Regions from separate parts of the Exiguobacterium sp. s80 genome, predicted to be linked through region 1. Evidence: riboswitches for the same ligand, from Rfam matches in the RefSeq annotation. Region 1 holds a riboswitch; each other region holds the start of a gene.
The links. Region 1 has a riboswitch for thiamine pyrophosphate ahead of KNP94_RS02715 (thiamine phosphate synthase). Riboswitches for the same ligand answer to the same signal wherever they lie in the genome.

Region 1 (5,528 bases):
GCCGAAGATGAACGACACAGCGACACCGCGTTTCGCGACCGGGACACTGTCACTCGCGACGACCATCGCAAGCGAAATCAAGACACCGGTCAGGACGGCCGTGACGATCCGTGTTGCGAGCAGTAGCGAGTAGGTGTCGGCGATGCTGCTGCAAAAGTTCAAGACGACCCAAACAAAGATCAGGCTGAGCATCAATTTGCGACGTTCGAAGCGTCCCGTGATCGACATCGTGAACGGTGTCCCGATCGCGAAGGCAATCGCAAAGGCGGAGACGAGTGTGCCGGCTTTCGCAATCGTAATTCCGAGGGCCGAAGCGATTTCTGATAAAATCCCGACAATGACGAATTCGCTTGTGCCTAAGACGAACGTCAGTAAGGAGAGGGTGGCGATTAAAAGCCAGTCCGTTTTACTTAAACGGGTAGTAGATGACATATCAATTCCTCAATTCTAGCGCTAAGCAGCGCGAAACTATCGTTTTTCAGAATAGCATGATTCGTGTGTCAGGTGAACGGGAATCGGATGGAAACGGAAAAGAAGAATTATTTTGAATAGCATGTCAATTTTCTTCAGGTGAGACTACGCTATAATGAAGGAGAGCGAAGCGAACCGAACTAAAAATCGAAAGGTAGTGAGAAAAATGCAAGCGACGATTACATGGAATCACAAGATGGGCTTTAGTGGAGTGACGGAGTCCGGACACCAACTGGCAATGGATGCAGCACCTGAAAATAACGGGGAGAACGGAGCACCACGACCAACTGAATTGTTGTTACACGCCGTCGCCGGCTGTACGGGAATGGACATCGTCTCCATTTTAGAAAAAATGCGTTTACCGTTAACCTCGTTTGAGATGGACATTGAGGGAGAACGGGCGACGGAACACCCGCGCCGCTTTACGACGATTTCGATTCATTATCGTCTCGAAGGCGACTTACCGGATGATAAAGTCCGCCGGGCCGTGTCGTTATCAAAAGATAAATACTGTTCTGTCTCGAAATCACTGAATGCTGAAATTGAAGTCTATTATTCAATCAATGGCGTCCGAAACGAGGAACCGCTTTGAAACCGATTTACCTGCTTTTAACGGCTTGCTTTTTGACGGCATGCGCGAGTGAACCAGCAACAGAACCGAAGACGAAACCGGAACCGAAGACGAGTCAGCAACAGCCGGTCGCTGACGAACCGACGGCTGCCGACCAGGCGGAGCAAGACATCAAACGTCAGCTCGCCAAACTCTCGACTGCTGAAAAGGTCGATCAATTGCTGTATATCGGGATCAGTGGGACGACGTTATCGGACGCGGACCGAAGTCTGTTAAACGATCACGCGATAGGCGGTGTCCTGTTACTCGGAGGCAATATCACGTCAGACGCCCAGCTGAAAACCTTGACGGCAGCAATCAAGGACGCACAAGACGACGAGGCGCTCGCGTTCCTCGGCTTCGATGAAGAAGGAGGACGTGTCAGTCGTGTCCCGGATCAAACGTTTCATTTACCTCCGAGTCTGACGCTCGGTCAGAAAAACGATCCGGCATTGATGCAAAAGACCGGACAGGCGCTTGGTGCGATGTCACGGTTTTATGGATTTAATATGGATTTCGCCCCGGTTCTTGATGTCAACAGTAACCCGGCGAACCCGATCATCGGTGACCGGGCACTCAGTGCTGAGCCGGATGACGTCGCCCGGCTCGGTGTCCCGTTAATGCAGGGAATCAAGTCGGAAGACGTCGTGCCGGTCGTCAAACATTTTCCCGGACACGGCGATACGACCGTCGATTCGCATGTCGGCTTACCGACCGTGACGAAGACGAAAGCGCAACTCGAGCAACTGGAACTCGTCCCGTTCAAAGCGGCAATCGATGCCGGAGCGGAAATGGTGATGGTCGCACACATTTTATTCCCGGCGCTCGACCCAGACAATCCGTCGTCGTTATCAGAGCCGGTCATGCAACAACTGTTGCGTGAAGAGTTGAAGTTCGATGGCGTCATCGTGACGGACGACCTCGTAATGGGTGCGATCACGAAACAATATGGTCTCGCCCAAGCTTCGCGTCTCGCCCTCGAACGTGGTGCCGACATGGCGATGTTCTCGCAAGCCGGTGCTTACACGGATGTTCATGCGGCAATTATGCAGGGGATCAAGGACAAGTCACTATCACGGGCTGACCTCGACGCGAAAGTGACACGTGTCTTACGTCTGAAACAAACGTATGATTTAGCAGACACGAAGCTGATTCCAACGCGTGAACAATTGACGGAACAGGTCAAAACGGTCACGGATTGGCTGAACTGACAAGTCAGACTAGAAATCAAGCGAGCGGTCATGGTAGACTACGAATGAACCAACCAACACTAAATAGTTCTACACTAGGGGAGTCTCGCAGCAGACTGAGACGGAAATATCCGGACCCTTTGAACCTGATCTAGTTCGTACTAGCGGAGGGAAGTGGCTTCTGATTATCATCCTGTCTCAGGTCTTACCTGGACATTTTTCGGACCACTCCATCATGTTCATGGGGTGGTCCTTTTTGTGTAGCAAGGAGGAGAAGGTATGCGTCCGAAGTTACATATTGTGACGACCGGGACAAAAGAGCTGACACATCTACTAGAAGTCTTGCCGGCTGTTGTGCCTTATGCCGACATGATTCATATCCGAGAACCGGGTTGGTCGGCGGACCGACTCGTCCAATTGATCGAGGCGCTAGTATGCGCCGGTGTTCCACGTGAAAAACTAATCGTCCATGACCGGCTCGATGTCGCCCTCGTGACGAAGGCAAGTGTCCAGTTGACATCACGCAGTATTCCCGTCGCTGTCGTGCGGCGTCAATTCAGCGAGCTACAGATCGGCCGATCAATCCACTCCTTGACGGAAGCGCTTGAGACGGGCAGCGACTTCGTCATGTATGGTCATGTCTTTGCGACGGCGTCAAAACAGGACGTCGCCCCGCGCGGACTAGCGGCACTCGCGCAAATCGTCACGTTTTCAAAAGTCCCCGTCATCGCGATTGGCGGGATTCAGCCGGAGAAGGTCGCGGGTGTCCTTGCGACCGGCGTTGCTGGCATCGCTGTGATGTCAGGGATTCTCGGTCAGGCAAACCCGGTCGAAGCAGTCCGGTCGTATCGCGAGGTGCTTGATCAATGAAAGCAACAGAGACGTTAATCGTCGGCGCAGGCGTAATCGGTTTGACACTCGCCTACGAATTGCTCAAACGAGGACAACCGGTACGCGTGCTTGAGCAAAATCGTTCCAGTGAAGGAGCGACGCGGGCAGCAGCCGGCATGCTTGCGACGGATCATGAACTGATTCCTGCCTTACATCAACTGGCAGCAACGAGTCGACAGCTTTATCCCGACCTCGTCCGTGAGCTGTTTAATGAGACCGGCATTGATAGTGGCTATAAAGAAAACCCGTTTCGACTGATCCGTGCAGACGGGGACATCCGGTTCGCTTCAGTCGGTCAAATCGATCCCGTCCAGTTGACGCGTTCGCTCCGTCAGGCGATTAAAGCCCGCGGAGGTGTGATTGAAGAACAGACAATGGTCACGGGACTGCTCCGGGCAGGGGCGACCGTCGTCGGCGTTGCGACAAGTAACGGTAAGCGCGAAGCCGGGAACGTCGTGGTCGCAAGCGGTCGGGGATCAGAAGCGTTACTCGCGACGAGTGGTGTCGAGATCGCGACGGTACCGGTCAAAGGCGAATGCCTCGCCGTCCGGCTTCCGGGGCATGTCTTGACCGAGACGTTGTTTAGCGACGACGTGTACCTCGTCCCGAAGTTTGACGGACGGATCATCATCGGGGCGACGGAACGGATCGGTGACGAGACGACAGGGGTCAGCGTCAGCGGGATTGAACATCTCCTGCAGGCGGCGGTGCGACTGTTCCCGGCAATCAGAGAAGCGGAAATCGTGGACATCTGGTCCGGGATTCGTCCACAAACAGCGGACGGATTGCCTTATCTCGGGCAGGTCCCGGGAGTCGGGCACCTATTCGTCGCGACCGGGCATCATCGGCACGGGATATTACTCGCCCCGATCACGGCGTCCGTCCTGGCAGACGAGGTAACTGGAATCACGCCGAAATATGAGCTTCGTCCGTTTTCATTACATGAATCGAGGAGGAACACGAATGCAACTCACCATTAATGGTCAACCGTATACGCTTGACGGATCGATTTCGACAATCGACGGATTGATTCATCATCTCAATTTGACGGAAAAAATGGTCATCATCGAACAGAATCGACAGATTGTCGAGCGGACAGCATACCAAAACACACCCATTCAAACAGGCGATTCTTTTGAAATCGTTCACTTCGTAGGAGGCGGTTAATCATGTTAACGATTGGTCAAACGACATTTCAGTCGCGGTTATTACTCGGAACGGGCAAATACCCCGACGTGACGACACAGCAGCAAGCAGTCGAGGCATCAGGAGCAGACATCCTGACCTTTTCCGTTCGCCGGATGGATATCTTTGAAGCGAGTCAACCGAACTTTTTAGAGGCGCTTGATTTGAGTCAGTATCATTTATTACCGAACACGGCGGGGGCGAAGACAGCGGAAGAAGCGGTTCGGCTGGCAAAACTTGCCCGCGCGTCCGGACTGTGCGACATGGTCAAAGTTGAAGTCATCGGCTGTGATAAAACGCTGTTACCGGACCCAATCGAAACGTTGCGGGCATCGGAAGAATTATTAAAAGAAGGATTCACCGTCTTACCGTATACGTCAGACGATCTGTTGTTGGCACGAAGACTGGAAGAACTCGGGTGTCACGCCATCATGCCTGCCGCGTCCCCAATCGGATCCGGACAAGGAATCCTTAATCCACTGGCCTTAAGCTTCATCATCGAACAGATGACGGTCCCGGTCATCGTCGACGCAGGAATCGGTTCACCGACCGATGTCGCCTACGCAATGGAACTCGGCGCAGACGCCGTCTTACTTAATTCGGCCGTCGCCCATGCGAAAGACCCGGTCAAGATGGCGCGAGCGATGAAGCTTGCCGTCGAAGCGGGACGACTTGGCTTTGAAGCGGGACGGATCGAAAAGAAACGGTACGCGACGGCGAGCAGTCCCGAGACAGGGATGAGTCGATGACGGATCGTTATTCACGGCAAACCCGGTTTCGGCCGATCGGTCAGGCGGGACAAGATGAGCTGACAAAAAAACATGTCCTCCTCATCGGCATGGGCGCACTCGGAACGGCAAGTGCCGAACAACTCGTCCGGGCCGGAATCGGCAAGCTGACGATCGTCGACCGCGATTACGTCGAGTGGAGTAATCTCCAGCGGCAGCACCTTTACACGGAGGACGATGCCGCGCAGCATGTCCCGAAAGCAATCGCAGCGGAGCGCCGCTTAAATGCCATCAATCAGGAAGTCGAGATTATAGCCCATGTCACCGATGTCACGCGTTACGAATTACCGCAATTGATCTCAGGTGTCGATTTGATTCTTGACGCAACCGATCACTTCGATATCCGGATGCTGATCAATGATGTGGCGGCGCAACACAAAATTCCGTGGATTT
Region 2 (5,528 bases), 250 kb from region 1:
CCCACCTGCACATCCACATACTGAGTTGACAAGGACAAGTGTCAATCCTTCACGCTTCATCGCGTCATCGACGCTTTCAGCTGTCGTTAATTCTTCAAAACCAGCAGCTGCCGCTTCTTTACGTGCTGTCTGGACGACGTCTTCAAAATACATTTGGAAATCCATCGGTCTAATTCCTCCCTTATTCGTTCTCTTCCTTATTGTACGAGTTTAGATGAAATCTGTCCAAGTCTGCCGCTTAATTCTTGCGCCAAATATGGTTTCGCATGTAGTAGATCACGGAAGGCGACGTAACGGTCAATTTTTTCTTCCGACGGCTGACGGTCATTTTTATACGCACGAATCAAGACATTTTTTGGTGTATGCTCTAAATCAATGAATTCAAGCAATTGTGTCTCGTAACCGACGAGCGTCAAGATTTCGGCACGGATCGAATCCGTCGCAAGCGAAGCGAACTTCTCTTGAATCAGCCCGTGTTGCAACATGACGTCGAGTGGTGAACAGTCGAGTTGACGATTGAGTTCTTTTTGACAACACGGGACACTTAAGATGACAGACGCATTCCAATCAACGGCGCGGGCAAGTGCAACATCCGTTGCGACGTCACAGGCATGAAGCGTCACCATTAAGTCAACCTCTGTATCTTCGTTATAATCATGGACGTCCCCGACACGAAACTCGAGATTCGTATAGTCGAGATCGCGCGCAATCGCTGTACATTCTTCGATGACTTCTTTTTTGAGATCAAGTCCGGTCACTTTCAAGTCGAAGCCTTTGACGACACTTAAATAATGATACAAGGCAAACGTCAAGTACGATTTTCCACAACCGAAATCAAGAATCCGTAACGTTCGGTCTGTCGGTAACGCGGAAATACTATCTTCGACGAACTCCAGGAACCGATTGATTTGTTTAAATTTATCGTACTTTTGCCGTTTGACTTGTCCGTCTTCCGTCATGACACCGAGTCGGACTAAAAACGGAACGACGACACCATCTTCAAGGAGATGACTTTTTTTACGGTTATGCGACAGTTCTGCTTGCAGGGGTGACTGTTGCGTTGTTTTTAACGATACTTTCATTTTTTTGGATAACTGGAACTGAACTTCTTCCGTCTCGAAACGGAATAAAAATTGACGGAATTCCTCCATCAATCCGTCGAGTCGTTCTAAAAATTCATCAACCGACAAATTTTCGTGTTTAATTATCCGTTCATATTGAAACTCTAACTGGATTGCATACGTATCTTTCAATAGAATCGGTTTTAGTTTGATTCTTCGAAGATCATTCGACTTTTGGCGCGGACCACTAATCGTTGCATGCACGAGAGCAGCAGCCTCGAGCTTTTGAGTGAGTAATTCTTTTACTTGGTGTAATTCCACTGTAGTCCCGTCCTTTTCTGATTGTTCTTTCGAAACTGTAGCAAATTCCACCCTATTCGACAAGTAAGGTATCTTCATCATTAAAGGAGGAACGAACGATGTTCAAAAAACTTTTATCACAAATCGGAATCGGTGCCGCCACAGTCGATACACGACTCGACAGCGAACGCTGTGAGCCAGGCGGACAGATTCACGGAACCGTCCATATTAAAGGCGGCAATGTCGACCAAGAAATCGATCGGATTTATTTAGCGTTTAATACACAATATAAAGAAGAAGTCAGGGACAGCACGACATTTACGACGTTCACACTCGATCGTTTTTCGCTAAACGAAGCCGCCTTTACGATTGAAGCAGGTGTCGAACGCGAAATTCCGTTTACGCTTCAAGTACCATTCAATACGCCGCTCTCGGTCAGTCAATCGAAATCATGGATTGAAACGGGTCTCGATATCGCCCAGGCGGTCGATCCGTCAGACCGGGACGCCATCATCGTCCAAGCCAATGACCTCCAATCCGTTATCTTAGAAGCGATGGAAGAACTTGGCTTCCGACTCAAGAAAGCGGACACGGAAAAACTTCCCGGGCGTTACCGGAAGGATTTACCGATCGCCCAGGAACTCGAGTATTCGGCACGCAATACGTACTTCGCCCATAAACTCGATGAAGTCGAACTCATCATGCTCCAAGACCGTACCGGCATCGACATCGTCTTGCAAATCGACCGTCGTGCCCACGACTTAGGTTCGCTCTTCAGTGAGATGGCGGGTGCGGATGAGACGATGACGAAGCTATCCTTATCGAACCACGATTTGATGGACCGAAACGCCGTCAAACAACAATTAAACGATTTGATTGAACGGTACAGCTGATTTCCTTACCAGAATTTTCATCATGCCTGTAATCCACCAACAAAAAAACCTGAGCGATTGCCATGACTTTCTTTACGAAAGCTGAAAATTGCTCAGGTTTTGTGCAGTCTGCCGTCTGATCGCGCTGATCAACAGCGGCTAAAGCTGTACTTATCGTTTCGTTACTTTTGGTTGACGCGTAACTTGTGTAAAGAGACGTTCAAACGTTTCTTCCGTCCAGCCCATTTCCCAAAACATCAATTCGTAATAACAGCTTCTGACGAAATGGTGTTTCATCCGTTCCCGTTCTGCTTCAGTCGCTTGCGCCGCCAAAGCATCCAGCCGGTCGACCTGTTCAAAGACGACCCGTTCGAACCATTCCGAGCTGTATGTTGCAATCCACTGTTGATAAATCGGTGACGCCGGTGACTTCGTCAACAGTTGTTGTCCGACTTCATAATAAAGCCAGTAACACGGTAAAATCGCTGCAATCGTTTCCCCGAGTGTCCCCTCGCTCGCATGATGCATATGTGAGACATAGGCATACGCAGTCGGTGCCGGTTCGAACGCTGCTAAATCCGCTTCCGTAATAGCGAGCGGTTCAAAAAACGATTGATGGAGTGATAGCTCAGCCGCATAGGTCGATGTCGCATGTTCCGCGAGTTCCGCGATCGTCGCAAAATCCGTTGCCTTTGAGGCGGCCCGGGCTTGAATTTTTGCGAAATGTTTTAAGTAATACGCATCCTGCATGACATAATGTCGAAATTTTTCGAGCGGTAACGTCCCGTCACCAATGCCTGTGACGAATGGATGGGAAAAACTGCTGTCCCAATATGTTTTTGCGGCTTGCCGAATTTCTTGACTGAATTTCAACCTAATTCCCCCTTTTGTTGAATCAAAAAACGCCACACCCTACGAACAGGGCATGACGTGAAGAGACAACAAGAGAGATATTCACGCCACTTCCCTCCGTAAGTCCAAACTTAATCAGGTTCAAAGGGTCCGAACGTCTTCGTCGTCTCAGTCGGCCTACCGACTCCCCTAGTGGTCATTATTTAATTCCTCTTCACTATATCATTTTTTCAGTCACATGATCAGGATTTTAAATGAAATGTAGTATAGGATTAGGGACACGAGGTGGGCGGTTCATTCCGCCTCAAGACCGATTCCGTTCTGGGAGACGTCACTTACAATGAAATTAGCACCTGATACTACCTACTATACTCGGAGGATTTATACTATGAATAAAGCAACAAAAATCATGACCACGACGCTTTTAGCGACAAGTTTACTTCTACCGACTGCTGCTTCAGCAGAGCAAGTCGTCGATAAAACAATCATCACGCTTGGTGAATCGCTCGGGGCAAAGGATAAAGCCTGGGTACTCGCCCGATTGAATGCGCCGGAAGGCATTACGCCCGTCATCGCCACGGCAGCGGATGAAGAAAAATATTTAGGGAAAAACGTTCCCCAATCGCAACTCGGCGGCAATATGTACTCTTCCGCAAAAATCGAACTCGCTGAAAAAGGCGACGGTTTATCTGTCGCGACCGAAAACATTACCTGGGTAACAAAAGACATGTACTTGAACGCGCTCGTCACTGCAGGCGTAACGGACGCCGACATCACAATCACTTCCCCTTATAAAGTCACCGGGACCTCTGCTTTGACGGGGATCATGAAAGCATACGATCAAACGTCGGCTGAGACCGGCATTAAATTGACGGATGAACGAAAAGATTTAGCCCAACAAGAGTTATCGGTCACTTCCGATGTCGGAAAAACGGTCGGGACGGACAAAGTCGCCGAACTGATGAATGAAATCAAAGCAGAGATCGCCAAACAAAAGCCGGAAACCAAAGTCGATATCGAGAATGTCATCATCCAAGTCATTCAAAATAACAACATCCAGTTGTCGGACGCCCAAATGGAGCGGTTGACGTCATTGTTCAGTCAAATGGAGAAAGCTGACTTGAACTGGGGACAAATCGAGACCGGATTAAAGGGTGCCGGGCAAGATATCCACGCGTTCGCGACCTCCGAAGAAACGAAAGGATTTTTTGCAAAACTGTTTGACGGCTTAAGTAAGTTCTTTAACTCGATTTCCGGACTGTTCAAGTAACTGAAAACGATTTCATTTTCAGTTCAAAACATGGTAAACTAACTTTATCGAAACGAAAAGGTGGTGTAAAAGATGGGTTTTGCTGCGTGTAAGCAATGGTTGATGGAACAACTTTATCTGTTGCGCGCGATTTTTCATGAAATGGCGTTCTAAAGGACGAGTCTGCCCTTTTCTTAGGAACATCCATCTGAAAAATAAAGCAAAGCGCACCTTTTACGGTAAACGGAGAGCGCTATTTGCGTTCTCCGTTTTTTGATGCGCATGAAAGGAAGTTACTGATCATGATTTGCGACATCCAACACCTGACAAAACAATTTGGGGGAGCATCCGTCTTAACCGATGTCTCGCTCTATCTTAAACAAGCTGACCGCATCGGATTGATCGGTCGAAACGGAACCGGAAAAACCACGTTACTGCGTTTAATCGCGCAACTCGAAACAGCGGACAGCGGAACCCTTTATCTCAAAAAAGGACTTTCCATCGGTTATTTGGCTCAAATTCCACAGTTCGCAGAAGAATTGACGGGCCTTGATGTTCTCTGGACCGCATTTGCCCAAATCGTCGCCTTACGGACGACGATGCATCAGCTTGAACAACAAATGGCAAGTGCTGACCACCTGGACGATGTGCTAAATGCGTATACGCGTGTGACCGAACAATTCGAACAACAGGACGGTTACCTGCTCGACTCGAAAATCCAGCGCATGATTAACGGACTCCACCTCGATGCCTTGCTGACACGTCCCTTTTCTCAATTAAGTGGTGGCGAACAAACGAAAATCTGCCTCGGCCGGATGCTGCTGGTGGAACCAGACTTGTTGATTCTCGACGAACCGACGAATCACCTCGATCTCGCAGCAATCGAATGGCTCGAACAATTTTTAAACAGTTATCCGGGCGCTGTCATCATCGTCTCGCATGATCGCGTGTTTCTTGACGCAAGTGTCAACTTGATCGCTGAACTTGAAGATGGTGAACTGACAATCTACCCAGGAAATTATTCGGCGTACACGGTCGCGAAAGAACGCCTGCTCCTCGAACAATTCCACGCCTACACGGAACAACAAAAGAAAATCAAACAGATGAAGGATGCGATTCGGCGCTTGCGCCAGTGGGCAAATGAAGCCTCTCCGCCAAGCGAAAAACTGTTCCGAAAAGCAAAAGCCATGGAAC
Region 3 (5,528 bases), 630 kb from region 1:
CGGTCTCGGAGCACAAGTCGGTTGGATCTCGATTTCCGCTTCGCAAATCGCTTTCCGACGCCAATTCATCAAGGCAGGACACACGCTTGACGAACTGAAGTTCAAAACACCGTTCTTCCCAGTCTTACCCATCCTCTCATTCTCACTCAATCTGCTCGTCTTAATCAGTTTAGGTTTTCAAGCCGATCAACGCGTCGCCTTATATCTCGGCGTCCCTTTCTTCCTACTGACATGGGCGAGTTACCATCTCTTCGTCAAAGGGAAACATATCGCTGCCAAAAGCGAACAACAGGCAGCCAGTTCGACACTTCACGACAATCGGTAACTTGTTATCGGACCCTGGATACACCGGGTTAATCTCAAACAGGCGGCTAACTAAATAAGCTGCTAAAAAATCAAAGCGCCGATGATTCCGTTTCACATACGGAGTCATCGGCGTTTGCCATACCTATCTTTTTGTTCATGACGTCATGACGTGTACTTGAAGAACGCATGTCCCGATCGCTTCAGCGGGATATGATGGAGTCGCGTCTATCACGTTTTTATTTTTCGTGCGTGCGCAGGACGAGAACTTCCCCTTCGACGACCGTCACTTGCGCAACACCAACCCACTCATTGCTGACCGTCAGCGAACCACCGACCGGAACAGGATGCTCCGTCAAAGGGTATTTGACGCCGCGTAACGTCAAGTTCGACGGGACAAGGGGAATGAATGACAGGTAATGATACCCTTCAGACGCGAGTTCGTACTGACCGGTTTTCCAGTACCGGACATCCTCACGTTTCGTCACGAGTCGTGCTGTCGGGAATTGTTTTAACAAATAGACGTTCTGTAGCGTCATGTCGAGCCGACCACCCGTCGCACCAAAGATGAGTAGTTCAGCACCTGCAGCCTGTTCGGTAGCGTAACGTAACGCTAGTTCTAAGTCCGTTTCATCTTTTTCTGCCGGATGAAGCAATCCACCATCCGGAACGTATCCGAGCGAATCAAAGTCACCAATTGCCACATCAAAATCAAGTCCTTGCTCCACTAATGTCGCAATCCCGCCGTCAACACCGATAATCATCGTCTTGTCTTTCACGAATGGTGCGAGCGTCGGGACGTCTTCTGCCGGTCCTGCCGCAACGATTAAAACTCTCATCTTTAAATACCGCGAGCGGAGTAACGTAAAAGACGTGGTGCTGTCGTAAGCAAAATACCTGCAACGACCCCACATAAAACATACGACGGAGCCATATACGTCGCGTTATAAATGAACGAGTATGGAACGACAGGTCCTTTGGCATACTCTGCAAAAAAGACGATTCCACTGATGACATGACAGATGTAACGTAGACCTGCACCTAACAAGGTCGCAAACAAGACAATCGTCATGAGACGCTTTTTTTGACCTTCTGTTGCTGCTTTTTTGACTTGGCCTGCAAACACTCCACTCAAACCGACGACACCATATGCAAGCGTATAGTCAAGCAGCGGTTGGACGACCGTCAAGACTTGCGGAGCGAACATCAATTGAATCGTTCCGACGAGCGCACCCGTGATGACACCACCAACGACGCCGTGACGAAAGGCCATGACGAAAATCGGTAACATCGCTAAGCTGATGGATCCGCCTTGTGGCATTTTGAACGGAATCAATAAATCAAATACAACACCGAGACTCGCGAAAATCGCAATCTCCATTAACATTTGTAATCGTTTCATACTGTGTTCCTCCTAAAAATAAAATAATGATGACAACAAAAAGGCAGTACGACGGACGCCGTACTGCCTGCGTGCGCCACATCCCTACGTCCGTCTGAACGGAACAGGTTCGAAGGGTTAAAGTCTACTCACTTCTCTCAGCCGCTTGACGCGACACCCCTTGCGGTCAAAATTTAATTGTCTTGGCTCTATTATACGTGAGCCGCGTTTCGAATACTAGTGATGGCTTCTGCATAGTCTGGTGCATTGTAGATTGCAGAACCTGCGACAAGGACGTTTGCCCCATTGTCGATACACAGTTTTGCCGTTTCCGCGTTGACACCACCATCGATTTCAATTTCGAACGTCAAACCGCGCTCTGCTTTGATCATCGCTAATTGCTTCAGCTTCGTCATGACGCTCGGCAAGAAAGCTTGTCCGCCAAATCCTGGATTGACCGTCATCAACAAGACCATGTCGACTTCTTCTAGGACATGTTCAATCGTCGACAGTGACGTGTGTGGATTCAGCACGACGCCGGCCTTTGCTCCAGCCCCTTTAATTTGTTGCAAGACACGATGGACATGATTCGTCGCTTCGACATGGAAGGTGACGATATCCGCTCCTGCCGCTACAAACGCTTCGACGAAGTTTTCTGGTCGATCGATCATTAAATGAACGTCAAGGACCATGTCCGTCTTTTGACGAAGACTACTGAGGACGGGTAGACCAAATGAAATGTTCGGGACGAACTGGCCGTCCATGACGTCGAAATGGATGTAATCTGCTCCTGCCGCCTCGACAGCTTTAACGTCTCGTTCTAGGTTGGCGAAATCTGCTGATAAAATAGATGGTGCGATTTTAATCATTTCAATACCTCCGCGCTCGATTCTTGATTTCCTCTACAAACATACCATAATTCGTATAGCGTGAGGACATGATTTCTTCTGCCTCAACTGATTTTTTGACAGCACAGCCTGGTTCGTTTAAATGCAGGCAACCACGGTATTTGCACGTATCTTGCCGTGCGACGAATTCCGGAAAACACCAACGTAATTCTTCGATTTCCATCTCGTGTGGAAAATCGAGGTTCGAAAACCCAGGCGTATCAGCAATCAAACCCTCTGCAAGCGGAATTAACGTCACATGACGCGTCGTATGTCGTCCGCGTCCGAGCGATTTCGAGATGTGGCTCGTTTCGAGATCGAGCGTCGCATCGAGCGCATTCAACAATGAACTTTTTCCGACTCCCGACTGTCCCGCGAGCACACTTGTTTTTTCCTTGAGTAGCGGGCGGACTTCCTCTACCCCTTCTAGCGTCTCACTCGACGTCTCAATCACCTGATAACCGATTTGTCGGTAACCGGCAATCGCCGTCCGGACTTCTGCTTCTGCTGTTCCTTGCAACAAATCCATCTTCGTCAAGATAATGATAGGTTGAATCTCTTTTGCTTCGATTAAGACTAAAAACCGATCGAGCAAATGGGCTGAAAAGTCCGGTTCTGCTGCTGAGACGACAAGCAACGCTTGATCGATGTTTGCGACCGGTGGACGAACCAGGAAATTTTGCCGTTCCTTCACTTCTAAAATGTATCCAGTTTCGCTTTCGATATGCAATACGACCTCATCTCCTACAACAGGACTGATACCACGTTTTCGGAAGTTTCCCCGAGCGCGCGATCGCACCTCGCCCTGCGTCGTCATGACATCATAAAACCCACCTTGTAGACGAATGATCGTCCCGTCCCGATTTTCTTCGATACGATTTTCTGCCATCCCATGCCCTCCTTCAATTTGCGGTTCGTAGCACACTCATTGTTCTGCTTTCGCTTGTTTATAGGTAATCGTTTTCGAGCGATACACTACATCATCTTTATAAATCGTGATTTTTCCTTCTTCGCCCGGATCAATCGTCACCGGAACATCAAATGTTTCGTCACTGTCAATCGACTCTTCAATCACCGTACGTTTCCCTTTAGCATCATCCGTCTCGATTCGAATGACTTGCCGCGGCGGATCTTCATCCCCTTCACCTACAGCATCGTAGGCTACTTTTTCCGGGAAGGTCGCCGTCACGGTTTGTTCTTCCTCCCCTTTTGAAATAAAGACCGTCACGGAATCGTTCGGCTCGACTTTGACACCCGCTTGCGGAAATTGACGAATGACTTGGTCCAGTTCGACTTCACTCGAAAATTCTTGTTCGAATGTACCATCGAGACCTGTCGCGTCCAAGTACGCTTTTGCTTCAGCACTCGACATGTTCGTCAAATCCTTCAATTCAAATGCTGACGAACCTTCGGATACCGTGATTGTAATCGTCTGTTCTTTTGCAATCACTTCTGTTCCGGCTGAAATCGATTGCCGGATGACATTGCCTTGTTTGATGTCTTCCGACTCTTCTTTTTCGACATCTACTTTTGAGAACCCAGCATCCTTCAAGATCGAGGTCGCTTTTTTCTCTGTTTCGTCCGTTACATCCGGCACTTCGACCGGATCACTGCCCGTCGAGACAACAAGATTGACCGTCGAACCTTTTTTGACGGTCACTTTTGCCCGCGGTGCTTGACTGATGACAAGTCCTTCATCAATCGTATCACTTGATCGCTCAGTCGATTCGACGATAAAACCGAGTTTCTCAAGTTGTTTTTCGGCCTCGTCCGCATCTTCTTTTGCGACATCCGGCACAACGACCGTCGGATCCGGCCACATCGCGAACGTTGTCGCGGCACCTCCGAGTAGGAGGAGGAATACGAGCACAATCCACCATCGCTTTTTTTTCTTTTGCTTCGGTACAACTGTCGCGACCGTAGCTTCTTCTTCCTTGACCGGAGTCCCGGACGGAGCCGAGACTGGACTCAACACCATCGTTTGCTCCATCGGATCTTCCCCGCGAACCCCTTCATCTGCTCGTTCAACAGATAAGGCCGTCACCATATCTTCCCGAAATTCAGCAACGGATTGTTGCCGATCGTGCGGGGCCTTCGCTAGTGCCTGCATGATACAGTTTTCTAGCGCTTGCGGCACGGCAGGATTCAAGAGGGATGGCCGCCGCGCTGTATCTTGCAAGTGTTTTAATGCCACGGCAACGGGTGAATCTCCTTCGAACGGGACGTGTCCTGTCACGAGTTCATAAAGGACAGCACCGAGCGAATAAATATCCGATTTTTCATCGGCAAATTTTCCTTTTGCCTGCTCAGGTGAGAAGTAATGCACTGAACCAAGAACGGACATCGTATGTGTCAATGTCGCGTTCGACATCGCGACGGCAATACCGAAGTCCGTCACCTTGACCGTACCATCCTCTCGGACGAGCATATTTTGTGGTTTTATATCTCTGTGGATGATGCGATGGGCATGGGCATGATCAATCGCGTCACAAATCTGACTGATGATTTCAACCGCTTTATTGATTGCGAGCGGTCGTCCTTCACAGTAGGTTTTCAACGTCATCCCATCGATGAACTCCATCACGATATAGTAAATCGAATCCTCTTCACCGACATCATAGACGGCAACGATATTCGGATGGTTCAAACTTGTCGCAGCATGAGCTTCGCGCTCAAAGCGCCGAATGAATTGTTCATCATGCGAAAATTCAGTCCGTAAAATTTTGATTGCGACATTCCGTTTTAAGATTTCATCATAAGCTTGATAGACATTCGCCATCCCGCCATTTCCAACTAGCCGTTCTATGCGGTAGCGGTCATTTAATCGATCTCCGTATCGCATATTCAGCCCCTCTTTCTTTCTTTGAAACGGATGGCAGCAACGGTGATGTTGTCTGCTCCACCCCGCTCATTCGCCTCAAAAACTAATCGTTCAACGATTTGCTCGAGTGGCGCAT
Region 4 (5,528 bases), 300 kb from region 1:
CAACGCAGTTATCTCTTGTCCCTGCCCTACTTCGACCGTTTACTGAACGACCGCGACTGGTTACGGGAACGGGCGGACATCTGGATGAGTGCCGCTGTCCGGGGCCGACTCGTCAGCGGGTCCCCTCGCGTCAAACTGGCTCTCGACCGGATCAATACCCGGCTGGAAGTCGTCGTCACGTTTGATTACGACGGCAAAACCGTCAACCCGTTGACTCCGACACGCTGGATCGGGCGTGACTTATCGACGGAGCGGGCGGTGACGCGTTACTTGAAAGCGACAGGACTCCGCGCGGATCAAGCCCGTTATGTAGTAGAAGGAGAAAGTAATCACTACGTTGTCTTAAAAGGTTTACTTGACCCGATGGTTGCCCTCGGTCAACTCGAGTTATACGCGACGGCGAGTATCAAAACGGCATTGCTCCCCGGTCCATTCCATCCGAAAATTGAAGTCAATGTGACGAAGCGACTCGATTGGTTGACATTCAAGTTTTCGATGGACGGGATTTCAGAACAAGAACTGTCGGCGGTCCTTGCGTCACTCGTGACGCAAAAGACGTACCACCGTTTACGTTCAGGACAATTGCTGTCGCTTGAAGACCGTGCCTTCACGCAAATCAAACGACTGTTACAGGAAGTCGAAGCGACGGAACAGACGTTACTTGAAGCGGAATTGACCGTTCCTGCCGTGCCGAACTTGGCCCTGTTGACCCCGGCTGCCTTCTTGACGGTCCACAGTCAACTGAAGGAACGATTGCTCGAGATGAAAGCCGGAAAAACAGAGCGACTGGCGTTACCGGAACCGCTCGCGACACAACTTTTGCCGTATCAGCAAGACGGCGTCCGCTTCTTCAAGAGTCTTGCGGCACACGACTGTCATGGCATCTTAGCGGACGAGATGGGACTCGGCAAAACGATTCAAGCCATCGGTTATATCGAAACGCTCCCGAGTTCACGTGTCTTGATCGTCGCCCCGGCGTCACTCCTCTACAACTGGGCAGCAGAGCTGCACCGCTTTGCCCCGACACGCACCGTTCGTGTGCTCAGCGGGAGTCGTGCGTCGCGCTTACGACAGCTCGAAGACTTGCCGGACGACGTCATTCTCATCATCTCCTACCCGTCGCTCCGGCTCGACATCAAAAATCATCAAACGATCCATTACGATTGTATCTTTTTTGATGAAGCACAACATCTGAAGAATCCACGGTCGCAGACGACGGTCAGCTTAAAACAACTGTGGGCGACGCGGCGGTTTGCCTTGACGGGGACGCCGCTCGAAAACAAGACGCTTGATCTCTGGTCAATCTTTGACGTCGTCTTCCCGGCACTCTTGCCGGACCGGCAACGGTTTCTCGACTGGTCAGCACGGGACGTTCAACAATTCGTCGAACCGTTTTTGCTGCGCCGGACGAAAAAAGATGTTTTGCAACAGTTGCCGGCGAAACAAGTCGTCCATCAGTACACGGAACTGACGGCGGCACAGAAAAAACTCTATGCCGCCCACTTGGCAAAGTTACAGCTCGAGACGTTACAGCATCTCGATCAGTCAAAACCGGAAGAACGGATGAAGTTACTCGCCGGATTGACCCGGCTCCGGCAAATCTGTTGCGATCCCCGGTTGTTCGTCGAAAACTACCGTGGTCGGTCGGCGAAACGGGACCGGTTGCTCGCCTTGATTCAAGAAAAACGGGCAGCAGGCAAACGGATCTTAATTTTTTCACAGTTTACAAAAATGCTCGATTTGATTCGGGACGACCTGCATGAGTTGCACCTCCCTCATTTCGAACTGCGCGGGGATACACCGATTGCGGAGCGTCTCGAACGCTGCGACCGTTTTAATGCAGGCGAAGTCGATCTGTTTTTGATTTCACTGAAGGCGGGCGGCACCGGACTGAACCTGGCGACGGCGGATACTGTCATCTTATATGACAGTTGGTGGAATCCGGCTGTCGAACAGCAAGCGGCTGACCGGGCACACCGGATGGGACAAACACAGACGGTCGAAGTCATTAAATTAATCACGAAAGGCACGATCGAAGAAAAAATCATCGAGCTGCAGGAACGGAAAGCGACACTCGTGACGGACATACTTGAACAACCGGCGTCACTTGCGTTATCGGTCGATGAGATGGTTCAATTGCTTGAATAAGAGGAAAGGCACCGATTTCTTAATAGGATGTAAACCGTTGCTGCTCTAGGGAGAACAGGTTTCTGGCTATCGTTTTTTCGCCGGTTGATGTTTAGCTTTTAATGTTACGGGGGTATAACTATCATAGCACCGCATCAGCGAGTTGCTTTTACAACCACATGTTTCTCAATATCAGCGTAATGACCTGGGAGAGAAATGCTAACCACTCACTTCGATCTTCATTTTTATGAAATCAATTTGAAATAGCATTCGATGCACCGTCTTGATCCGGAACGATTCGTTCCACTCCTTTCTTCATTACCTTTTGAGGGCTATACCAAATTCAAGGGGGAAATGAACATGTCAGTAACATTAAAAGTAGAAGAACGCGAAGTACGCCCACGCTCACTTAGAAAGCAATTACGTCATGAAGGAAAAGCTCTTGGTGTTGTGTATGGTTACAAAGTGGAAAGTACACCGATTGCCTTTGACGAAAAAGCATTGATCAAAGTCGTTCGCGAACATGGTGAGAATGCACTTGTTGCACTTCAAATCGGTGGTAAAAAAGTCAACACACTGATCAATAAACTCGATATGGATATCTTCACACCAACAATCAAGCACGTTGAATTCATCGCTGTTAAAATGGATGAAGAAACAGAAGTCGAAACAGATATCGTCCTCGTCGGCGAAGCGGCTGGTGCAAAACTTGGTGGATATCTTTCACAAACACTCTTTAAAGTAACAGTTGCAGCTACACCAGATAAATTACCGGAACGCGTCGAAGTCGATGTGACAAATCTTAACCTCGGTGATTCTCTATCGGTTTCGGATTTACCGGAAGAAAAAGAATACCGTATCGTTACGGAAGGTGACATTCAAGTCGTTGCCGTCGTCGAATCGACACTTGAAGCGGATCTCGAAGAAGCAGATGCTGAAGAATCAGCTGAAGCGACAGAAGAGGTTTCTACTGAAGAACACACGGAAGAAAAAGAATAATTTTTCTTACCCTCCCCTCGCGGAGGGTTTTTTTATCTGTATTGACAACTGTCAGTAGAGTCGGTACAGTAAATAGCGTACACATTATATGCACATCCACTAGGGGAGCCCATTGGCTGAGACGATTCACTTCGGACCCTTTGAACCTGATCTAGTTCATACTAGCGTAGGAAAGTGGAGCGGTAATTCGTTCAATTTTTCTGCATGTTTGCAGATTCAGCGACCGCTCTCTTTCATAGAGGGCGGTCTTTTTGTTTGTCTGGTGGTTGTGCCAAAGGGAGATAGGAACATGAACAGTTGGAAAATGAAAGAAATCATTGTCATGATGATGTTGTCGGTTGCTTGCGGGGTACTCTACTTAGGGTGGTCGACATTGTGGTTACCGATTTCCGCGATCTTCGGACCGGTCGGATCGAACTGGATGTTCGGGATTTGGGTCATCGCGAGTCCGCTTGTCGCCTACATCATTCAAAAGCCCGGGGCAGCACTGATTGCAGAAGTCGTCGCCGCGGCTGTCGAATTATTCACGGGGAGTCACTTCGGATTATCGGCCTTATTGATTGGTTTCGCTCAAGGAATCGGTGCCGAAATCGCTTTTGCCCTCTTCGGATACCGGAAGTTCAACACAATGACGTTAGTTCTATCCGGAATGTTCGCCGCAATCGGTAGTATGGTCTATAGTCTTGTCGTCAATGGTTTCGCCTACTATACGACGACGACACTTCTGTTGACGTTTTCCCTTCAACTCGTCAGCGGTGCATTGCTCGGTGGATTACTTGCGAAAGTCATCGTCGATGCGCTCGTCAAGACAGGGACGTTGAACGGTTATGCGATCGGGCGTAAGCGGCGGAAGCCGGATGCAGCATGATTCATTGTAACGACTTGTCTGTCCGCTATCCGGGGCAACATGACAACGTCCTGCACAAGGTGACGGTGACGCTACACGAAGGGGAAACGACGTTGCTCGTCGGACCGAGCGGCAGTGGGAAAACGACGTTTTTACATGTTCTCGCCGGTTTATTACCTGACGCGATTGAAGCCGATGTCAGCGGCCACTGCAAAACGAATGGGACGGTCGGAATCCTTTTTCAAAATCCGGACGACCAGTTCTGCATGCAGACCGTCGGAGCGGAAGTTGCCTTTAGTCTTGAAAATCGCTCAGTCGACCGCAGTCAGATGGATGACCGGGTTGACGCCGTACTGGCACATGTCGGCCTTGATGTGCCGCTGACGACACCGATTATGCAACTGTCAGGAGGGATGAAACAACGACTCGCCCTCGCCTGCGTCCTAGCCCTTGAGCCGGATATTCTATTGCTTGACGAACCGACGGCGCAACTCGATCCGGCAGGACATCGGGTTTTGATGCAGCTGATTGAGGAACTCCATCACGACCGGACGTTGACGCTCGTTCTGATTGAACATCAGCTTGACCGCTGTGTGACGTTCAGTGACCGGGTGCTCGTCTTCGATCACGGCGGAACGATTTTACGTGATGGTCCGCCGCTTGATGTCTTCGGTCAGCATCGCGCTGAACTCGAACGACGCGGCATTGCAACACCGCTCCTCTACCCGTATGAACTGGAAACCGTGCCCCCCGCTTCTTCCCAGGCGGGGCGGTTACGAAAAACGAATAACATCCGTCCTCCGGTTCGGCACGACACGACGTTCGCGCTGACGCGCACCGCGATTAGCCGGCGTAAGCAAGTGATTGTCGATAACCTGTCGCTTGCAACACACGCCGGAGAATGGATCATGGTCGTCGGATCGAACGGTGCCGGGAAAAGCACGTTGCTCGAAACACTGGCGAAATTGATTCCGGCGCAAGGCGGTACGGTCCGCTTGTTCGAAAAAGAACTGCGGACATGGAAAAGTCGGAGCTATTACCGACACGTCGGATTCGTCTTTCAACAGCCAGAGCTCCAATTTCTCAAGCAGACGGTCGAAGACGAGCTCGTAATCAGCATGGATGCACCGACGCCGGAGCGGATTGAAACGGCGTTGCAATCCTACCGGTTAACCCATGTCGCCCGTCAGTCGCCCCTCGCCCTGAGCATGGGTCAAAAGCGACGGCTCAGCGTCGCAACGATGTTGTTAGAACCAAAAGACGTCCTGTTACTCGATGAACCGACGTTCGGTCAAGATGCCGAGACGACAAGTCAACTCATCGAGATGTTCGAGCAGGCGCGATTAAACGGGACGACGCTGATCATGGTGACGCATGACATGGAGCTGGTCCACCAGTATGCCGACCGGGTCCTCGTCCTTGGTGACGGGCGACTTCAGTTCGACGGCACACCGGACACTTTGTTTAAAGACGAGACGTTACTCGAGCATAACCAACTCTCTCGTCCGTTATCGTATTTGTATCAGCAACTCGAGGAGGTGAAACGTCGTGCAGG

Region 2: it holds a riboswitch for thiamine pyrophosphate, as region 1 does, so the genes downstream of both, tenA (thiaminase II) here and KNP94_RS02715 (thiamine phosphate synthase) in region 1, are expected to answer to the same signal.
Region 3: it holds a riboswitch for thiamine pyrophosphate, as region 1 does, so the genes downstream of both, thiT (energy-coupled thiamine transporter ThiT) here and KNP94_RS02715 (thiamine phosphate synthase) in region 1, are expected to answer to the same signal.
Region 4: it holds a riboswitch for thiamine pyrophosphate, as region 1 does, so the genes downstream of both, KNP94_RS04475 (ECF transporter S component) here and KNP94_RS02715 (thiamine phosphate synthase) in region 1, are expected to answer to the same signal.

The regions. Positions count from the first base shown of each region.
Region 1 covers NZ_JACSMP010000001.1:532,306-537,833, forward strand. The annotation lists gene KNP94_RS02700 (MFS transporter) at 1-432, opposite strand, end outside; gene KNP94_RS02705 (OsmC family protein) at 638-1,063, shown strand; gene nagZ (beta-N-acetylhexosaminidase) at 1,060-2,292, shown strand; TPP riboswitch at 2,359-2,461, shown strand; gene KNP94_RS02715 (thiamine phosphate synthase) at 2,551-3,141, shown strand; gene KNP94_RS02720 (NAD(P)/FAD-dependent oxidoreductase) at 3,138-4,142, shown strand; gene thiS (sulfur carrier protein ThiS) at 4,126-4,329, shown strand; gene KNP94_RS02730 (thiazole synthase) at 4,332-5,096, shown strand; gene KNP94_RS02735 (ThiF family adenylyltransferase) at 5,093-5,528, shown strand, end outside.
Region 2 covers NZ_JACSMP010000001.1:285,397-290,924, reverse strand. The annotation lists gene KNP94_RS01490 (BrxA/BrxB family bacilliredoxin) at 1-165, opposite strand, end outside; gene KNP94_RS01485 (class I SAM-dependent methyltransferase) at 198-1,382, opposite strand; gene KNP94_RS01480 (sporulation protein) at 1,481-2,254, shown strand; gene tenA (thiaminase II) at 2,405-3,106, opposite strand; TPP riboswitch at 3,181-3,286, opposite strand; gene KNP94_RS01470 (DUF1002 domain-containing protein) at 3,474-4,355, shown strand; gene abc-f (ribosomal protection-like ABC-F family protein) at 4,637-5,528, shown strand, end outside.
Region 3 covers NZ_JACSMP010000001.1:1,159,621-1,165,148, forward strand. The annotation lists gene KNP94_RS06150 (amino acid permease) at 1-325, shown strand, start outside; gene KNP94_RS06155 (thiamine diphosphokinase) at 543-1,142, opposite strand; gene thiT (energy-coupled thiamine transporter ThiT) at 1,145-1,705, opposite strand; TPP riboswitch at 1,770-1,876, opposite strand; gene rpe (ribulose-phosphate 3-epimerase) at 1,897-2,553, opposite strand; gene rsgA (ribosome small subunit-dependent GTPase A) at 2,555-3,460, opposite strand; gene pknB (Stk1 family PASTA domain-containing Ser/Thr kinase) at 3,497-5,413, opposite strand; gene KNP94_RS06180 (Stp1/IreP family PP2C-type Ser/Thr phosphatase) at 5,416-5,528, opposite strand, start outside.
Region 4 covers NZ_JACSMP010000001.1:830,516-836,043, reverse strand. The annotation lists gene KNP94_RS04485 (DEAD/DEAH box helicase) at 1-2,148, shown strand, start outside; gene KNP94_RS04480 (50S ribosomal protein L25/general stress protein Ctc) at 2,488-3,126, shown strand; TPP riboswitch at 3,218-3,316, shown strand; gene KNP94_RS04475 (ECF transporter S component) at 3,416-3,994, shown strand; gene KNP94_RS04470 (ABC transporter ATP-binding protein) at 3,991-5,528, shown strand, end outside; gene KNP94_RS04465 (energy-coupling factor transporter transmembrane component T family protein) at 5,522-5,528, shown strand, end outside.